One region of the Halobacillus sp. Marseille-Q1614 genome, then DNA from elsewhere that is predicted to be linked to it. Evidence: riboswitches for the same ligand, from Rfam matches in the RefSeq annotation. Region 1 holds a riboswitch; the other holds the start of a gene.
What was found. Region 1 has a riboswitch for cobalamin ahead of HUS26_RS05870 (DUF4430 domain-containing protein). Riboswitches for the same ligand answer to the same signal wherever they lie in the genome.

Region 1 (3,413 bases):
GACGGAGATCCTTTAAAATTTGAATAGAAGGACAAACCCTCTGTCTCTGGAGGGTTTGTTTTTTTGCAGATGTGATGTTAATTCCGGCTCATCCTGTGATTTATTAACGCGATTCATTAAAAGTAATATTTTTTACAGTTTCATAGGGAGAACCTTGAAGCGCTGAACGCAGAGTGCTGCAGTGATCAAATAAACTGCACACCGCGACCGTCGATGTCCAGCTCAAAAGGCTCCTTTCCTTTTCGACCTGGATAAGAGTTTTTTTGGAAATTCCTATAAGATCCGCCATTTGCCCTTGAGTATAATGGGACTCAACTCGGATAAGCTTTAACTTTTCGGAAACCACCTTATTCAAATCCTTACGATCCATAAGAACCTTCTCCTTTTTCCTCTCTCCTTATTTTATCAGAACCTCCTAATGTTTACTATCTCACCCCATAGAAAAACAGCTGCCTAAAGACAGCTGTTTCAAGTCAGTGCGTGACGTTTTTGGTATTTTGCAAACAGTGCTCCTAAAACAGGAGAAAGTAAACCGATAAAGACAGCATTAGCTACTGCGTGGTTGACGTCCATCGGCAGGCCTGCCAGATAATAGACCCAAAATGGCTGACCGACGGTATACATCGTCACAGATATAATCAATCCATAGAAGAGGCCGCTGAAAAACCCGTATACCGCCAGCCCCCAAACAGGAAGTGAAGGGATATATTTCCCTATCATGCCTGCCATCAATCCGATTACACTCCAGGAAATGATCTGCCATACGCTCCACATTCCCATCCCTAAAATCGTATTTGATAAAAAAGTGACAAGCACAGCCAGGAAGACGGCCGAAAGCGGACCGAGCCAGAACCCGGCGATAATAATAATCGCCGTAACCGGCTGGATGTTCGGCAGGTGGGCCATCGCAATTCTCCCCGCTATAGCAAGTGCCGCAAGCATCGATAACAGCGTAATTCTATAAGTATTCATAATTGATTATTCCCACGCTTGAAAATCAAAGTTAATTTCGTCTCCGTCTTCTACTTCATATTCATTTGCTCCGACCGTAGCATCTTCTCCGTTAATCGTATAGAGCCAGGCCTTTTGCTCCCCCTCTTTCGCCTGAATCCCGTCAATACTATTGATAAACCCTCCTTCTTCTTTAATTTCATAATTATTCTCCATAATTTCCATTAACGTTGTGCCTTCCTCGACCATGTACTCTTCCTCAGAAATTGTTTCTTCCCCTTTATCCTTTGACAGTTCAATTTCTATACCGATCTCTTCTTCATTGCTCTCAGCCTGTTGTTCTGCTTGATCGTTTTCTCCACAACCTGCTAATACACCTGCTGATAATAATAAAACAAACAGCCATCTTGAAACAAAGTTCATGTAAATCCCTCCCAATTTTTAAACGTAGAGAAATAAAAGCATTTTATGTACCAAAAAAGCCTGCTCCCAAGGAGCAGGCTTAAGACAACATTACTAAAAAATAATCATTAGAAAATTTTCAGCCGGCTGCCCAAATGCTCAATCCCCGAAGCTTTGAAACGATAGATGCGGCAGGTCTACTGACTTGTGCGTCACTCTACTCAGGACCTTCCCATAGCATTTAAACAGCTACAGTGGTTTATCCTTTTCGTATACACTAACAGTTGCGAGGACAGTTCTGGATTTCCACCAGATTCCCTTTTATACCTGAAGCGGTACCAGCACCTAACTATTCAGTTCATTATTAGATTACATGAACCCTCTCTATTTATCAATTTATTTTTCTAATCTTCTTTATGGATGGGCAGAAAGACTTCAAAGGATGTCCCTTCACCTGTTTTACTTTGAACCGTAATTCTCCCGTTATGAGCGTCAACAATATTTTTTGCGATCGCTAACCCTAACCCTGTTCCTTTCTTCTCCTTGTTCCTCTTCCGGGATTTGTCGGCTTTATAGAACCGTTCAAAAATAAAAGGCAGGTCCTCTTCAGGAATACCCTGTCCAGAGTCAGAAACACGGATAAGCCATTCTTTCTGCTGCTCATCAAGGTGTACCTCTACGTTTACAGTGCCTTCAGGCTCCGTATGGCGAATCGCATTATCGATCAGGTTGGTTAACACCTGTTCCATCCGGTCCGCATCCATATTTAGCGGTGGAAGTTCCTTATTTCCGGACATTTGTAAATCAACACCTTTTTCCTGGCCAATCCCTTTAAACTTACGGACGATTTTTTGAATAAACATGCTGATGTCTACTTTTTCTAAATTCAGGTTCATATGTCCTGCTTCCATTCTCGCTAAATCAAGAAGCTCGTTAACGAGCCGTCCAATTCTAAGAGATTCATCGTGGATGATTTTTGCCAACTCATTTTTATCTTCCTTAGACTCAGCAATATCATCAACAATGGCCTCACTGTAACCTTGAAGCATTGAAATCGGTGTTCTCAATTCATGGGATACATTGGCGATAAAATCTTCACGCAGTTTATCAAGCCGTCTCTCATCTGTCATATCCCGCAGAACCGCTACCGCTCCACGGACTTTTATGCGATCATAGAGCGGTGTCATAATAATGACCCATGTCCGGCCTTGAGCTGTCACTTCGGTCATTTGCTCCTGCTCGCTTTTAATAACTTCATTAAATATTTCCCTCAGCGGATCTGGAAGCTCCCGCTTCCCTTCCTCTTTGACAGGAAGGGGTACATTATTTTCATAGTCCCAGGAGTACAAATACTGGTCGGCCGGAGGGTTGGAAACTAAAACCTGTCCTTGGCGATTCATCGTTAATACGCCGTCCGCCATTGATCGCAATATTCCTGAGAGCTGTTCTTTTTCATGATTCAGTTCATTAATATGATATTTCAGCTGACGTCCCATTCGGTTAAAGGCCATCGCCAGTTCCCCGATCTCATCATGAGTTAAGATAGGAATTTTTGTATGAAATTCACCTTTTGCAAGTTCCATGGCCCCTTCTCTCATTTTGATTAAAGGGGAGGTTATCCGGGTGGATAAAAAGAAGGCAAATATCGTCGTAAGAATTATTGCGATCCCTGCTCCCAGAAATATAATCTTTGTTGTCTGGTCTGAAGTTTCATCTATAGTTCCCAGCGACTCATAAACGAACACCGCTCCGCCTTGATTTTCAAGAGGCGTTCCGACGACCATCAGCCCCATTCCAGATCCGTCATCGCCTGAAACCTTCATGACATCTTCACGTTCGTCGATGACGCGGGCTAATTCACTGTCATTCATAAACCAGTCGAAATCTTTGTTGGGAAGGTTCTCCCCTTTTGAGACGGAAGTCAGGCTTTCGCCATTTTCATCTGTAATCACAACCTGGTTGGATGGATCTTTTATTAAATCTGTCATTGAAAGGATGAGCTCGTCTTCTTCATACTGAGAGACCACCTCAGAAATTTTGGCGGCCGTCTGCAGCAGATC
Region 2 (3,413 bases), 1.1 Mb from region 1:
GTCGGTTCACATATGGGGCATTAGCTCAGCTGGGAGAGCGCTACACTGGCAGTGTAGAGGTCAGCGGTTCGAGCCCGCTATGCTCCACTCTCAAAACCCTTGCCCTGCAAGGGTTTTTCTTATGTGTATACATAGCGGTAAACCATTCAATTTAGTGACTTGTTGACGAATGTAGCAGGAAGCCGCATCTGCATTTATTCATATTCTTTCATTGATGATTGGATAGCTTCTACATATATTTTGAACTCTTCCGTTTGATTGGAGGAGTTGTTGCGAGAGGAAAAGCTGATATCTCCGTTTTTAAAAAATGCTTTTCTCTGTGCTCTTGTAATCTCCAGCTGCACGCCTCGTTCTGTTTTTGTTTTGTTTGTGAAATTGTCAGGGTGATCGCCGTTAAGGTGCTCAGGAGTTACAGCTACTTCAAACCCATTTTCCTCTAAATGCCGACTCACGATTTCCTTCATATCTTTGTCCAGCCCACCGATCATTGTTTTTGGCTCATCTCCGGCTGAACCGTGAATGGAAATATGATATTCAGCATTAGCAACCATCTCTAGAGCCTCCGGTTCATCGAAACGGGTGGATGTGATGTGTAAGTTGCTGAAATTATTCGACTTTAACCTTCCTTTAAATGAGTAAAAGGGATAAGAGGATCCGGCAATTGCCTCGGCTAGTGTAGAGGTCGCTTCTTCAATCCCGCCGCCATGGATCGCACTCACGAGCCATCGTTCATTACCGGCGCTGCTTTTCTCAATCTCCCAATCTTCCCCTTCCTCATATACTTCTCTCAGCTCGTAAAAAGAGCAAAAACGGTTTCCAGAGCAATCGTCCGTGATCGCAGCTGTTATTTCCTCATATAGAGATAAAATCACAAGAACTGAAGCCACTACTGCGACCGCCGTAGACAGTATGAATTTCAAATTCATGATAAAACCTCCTCCTATTAATAGTATCGGCTTGATTTTTAAATAAATGAGTTCATGCAAGAAAAATGGATATAAAGGAGGCCCTTCTCATAATATGGTTCATTCATACAGGTACTGATTGTAATTCATGTAGTGAGCAGTTTTATCGTTCTAGTAAACTGGCATTTAATTATAAACGATCCAAATTAATTCTTCCTTCGTTCAAAAACTGCTGTCTTGCTTTTTGACGTTTTTTCTTCTTCATATCACGACAAGACTGGCAATTTAAAAAGTCTTGTCCTTTACCTATAAAGTGATAAGATGACTTTTTCTTTCTACATGTAGAACATATTTTATCCCTATGGTAATTCAATGTATCCCTTCTTTATTATGGAAGTTTTGTTCATTATAATAGTCTTTATCTCCTTTGTAAAACGGTTAAATATTTTTCGATTTTAATGATGTAATTTAAATGGCTCTATTACTGTCGGTTCAGGGGGCTGAATTCTTTTTCTTTTGTGTTAACAAAAAGTCCTGACAAAAAAATGTCTGGTTTACATTATGTTCGTGTTCGTCTACAATAAGGTTAATTTAATAGCACCAAACAGGTCCTAAAAGGGAAGCTTTTAAGGTAAAAGGGGGAAGTTGGTGAAAGTCCAACAGGGTCCCGCCACTGTAAGCATTCTAAGGTTTTAGAATGTAAGTCAGGATGCCTGCCTGTTTGCTGAGAAAGTTCACCCTTCGAGGAAAGGGGCTTTTAAGTACGTGGAATACCTGTGGTTTATATTCTGCCTATTTAGATAAACACCTTTCCTTTTAGGAAGGTGTTTTTTTATGTTTATATATCGTTATGGATACAGGAGGAGATTCTATGAAAAAGAAACAGGGATTGACACTCGTTTTTACCGGAAATGGTAAAGGAAAGACGACAGCTGCGACGGGGCTTGCTGTCCGCGCATTAGGACATGATCAAACGGTGAAAATGCTGCAATTCATCAAATCACCGAGGCGTCCATATGGGGAAAGAAAATCCCTGCAGAAGCTGGGGGCTGAAATTGTGCAGCTTGGCGAAGGGTTCACCTGGACGAAAACACCGGAAATCCACCGGGCAGCCTTAAAGAAGGCCTGGGCTGTCGCCAAAGAAACGGTCATGTCCGGGGACTATGATGTGGTCATCCTCGATGAACTAAACAATGCCCTTGCGATTGATTCTTTTCCAGTCGATGATGTGCTGCCGCTTGATGAAGTGATTGAACTGATCAACAATAGGCCGGAGCATGTCCATCTTGTGATCACTGGAAGGAACGCTGCGGAAGAGGTGAAGGAAGCGGCTGATCTGGTCTCTGTCATTAATGTTGAAAAGCATTATTATGATGAAGGAATTCCAGCCGTGCGTGGTGTTGAGTTTTGACTTCCCGCCGTCTCGTTCTTGCAGGAGTATCCAGTGGTGTCGGCAAGACAAGCATTACGATCGGCTTGATGGCGGCCTTCATGAAAAAAGGGTTCACGGTCCAGGGCTTCAAATGCGGTCCCGACTACATTGATCCCTCTTATCATACTGCTGTAACCAACCGGCCTTCACGCAACCTGGATAGCTGGATGCTTCCTAAAGAAGTCGTAAAAGAAGTTTATGTCAAGGGCAGTGAGGGGGCGGACATTTCCATTATCGAGGGTGTCATGGGCTTTTATGATGGAAAGTCGCCGACTTCCAATCAAGGATCGACAGCAGAGCTGAGTGTCGTTTTGGATGCACCGACGTTTCTGATTGTCGACTGCTCTGCAATGGCACGAAGCGCTGCTGCCATCGTCAAAGGATTCCAGGTGCTGGATCCTGAGGTTAACATTGCCGGTGTTATCGCTAATAAAGTCGGAAGCAAAGGACATTACGAGCTGATTAAGGAAGCCGTGGAACAGGAATGCGGCATACCAGTCTGTGGCTATCTGTTAAAAAACAAAAACATCGAGATGCCTGAGCGGCACCTCGGGCTGGTGCCTTCGATCGAGCGAGGGGAACTGGATGAGCAGCTGGCGCAGCTGGGGGATGCGGTGGCGGAGACCATCGACGTTGAACGAATTTATCAAATCAGTAAGCGTCCTCCATTGAATGCTGAGCCGTCCTTGTTCCAACGAAAGGCATCGATTGACGTTAAGGTAGCGGTAGCCCGTGATGAAGCCTTTAATTTCTATTACCCGGAAAATCTTGAGCTAATCGAGGCTTATGGAGCAGAAATTCTATACTTCTCTCCCGTAAAGGGAGAAGTGCTTCCTTCTGAAGCAGATGGATTGTATTTGGGCGGCGGCTTTCCGGAACAGTTTGCTGAAAAGCTGGCGGAAAATAATGAGGTGAAGCATTCAATTGCAGAACGAATAGAAAAAGGGATGCCGGTTTTAGCGGAATGCGGCGGACTGATGTATTTATCCGAATCTATCACTACCATCGATGGAAATACTTACCCGATGGCAGGAGTGCTTAAGGGGAAAACGGAGATGCAGGCGAAACTTGCAGCG

Region 2: linked by a shared signal. The riboswitch ahead of HUS26_RS11300 (cob(I)yrinic acid a,c-diamide adenosyltransferase) and the one ahead of HUS26_RS05870 (DUF4430 domain-containing protein) in region 1 are both predicted to bind cobalamin.

Annotation. Positions count from the first base shown of each region.
Region 1 is NZ_CADDWH010000001.1:1,174,585-1,177,997, reverse strand. It holds gene HUS26_RS05885 (ferredoxin) at 1-27, shown strand, start outside; gene HUS26_RS05880 (helix-turn-helix transcriptional regulator) at 104-370, opposite strand; gene HUS26_RS05875 (ECF transporter S component) at 469-972, opposite strand; gene HUS26_RS05870 (DUF4430 domain-containing protein) at 979-1,374, opposite strand; cobalamin riboswitch at 1,526-1,711, opposite strand; gene HUS26_RS05865 (ATP-binding protein) at 1,758-3,413, opposite strand, start outside.
Region 2 is NZ_CADDWH010000001.1:2,237,029-2,240,441, reverse strand. It holds tRNA gene HUS26_RS11310 (tRNA-Ala) at 15-87, shown strand; gene HUS26_RS11305 (poly-gamma-glutamate hydrolase family protein) at 195-926, opposite strand; cobalamin riboswitch at 1,495-1,641, shown strand; gene HUS26_RS11300 (cob(I)yrinic acid a,c-diamide adenosyltransferase) at 1,777-2,316, shown strand; gene HUS26_RS11295 (cobyrinate a,c-diamide synthase) at 2,313-3,413, shown strand, end outside.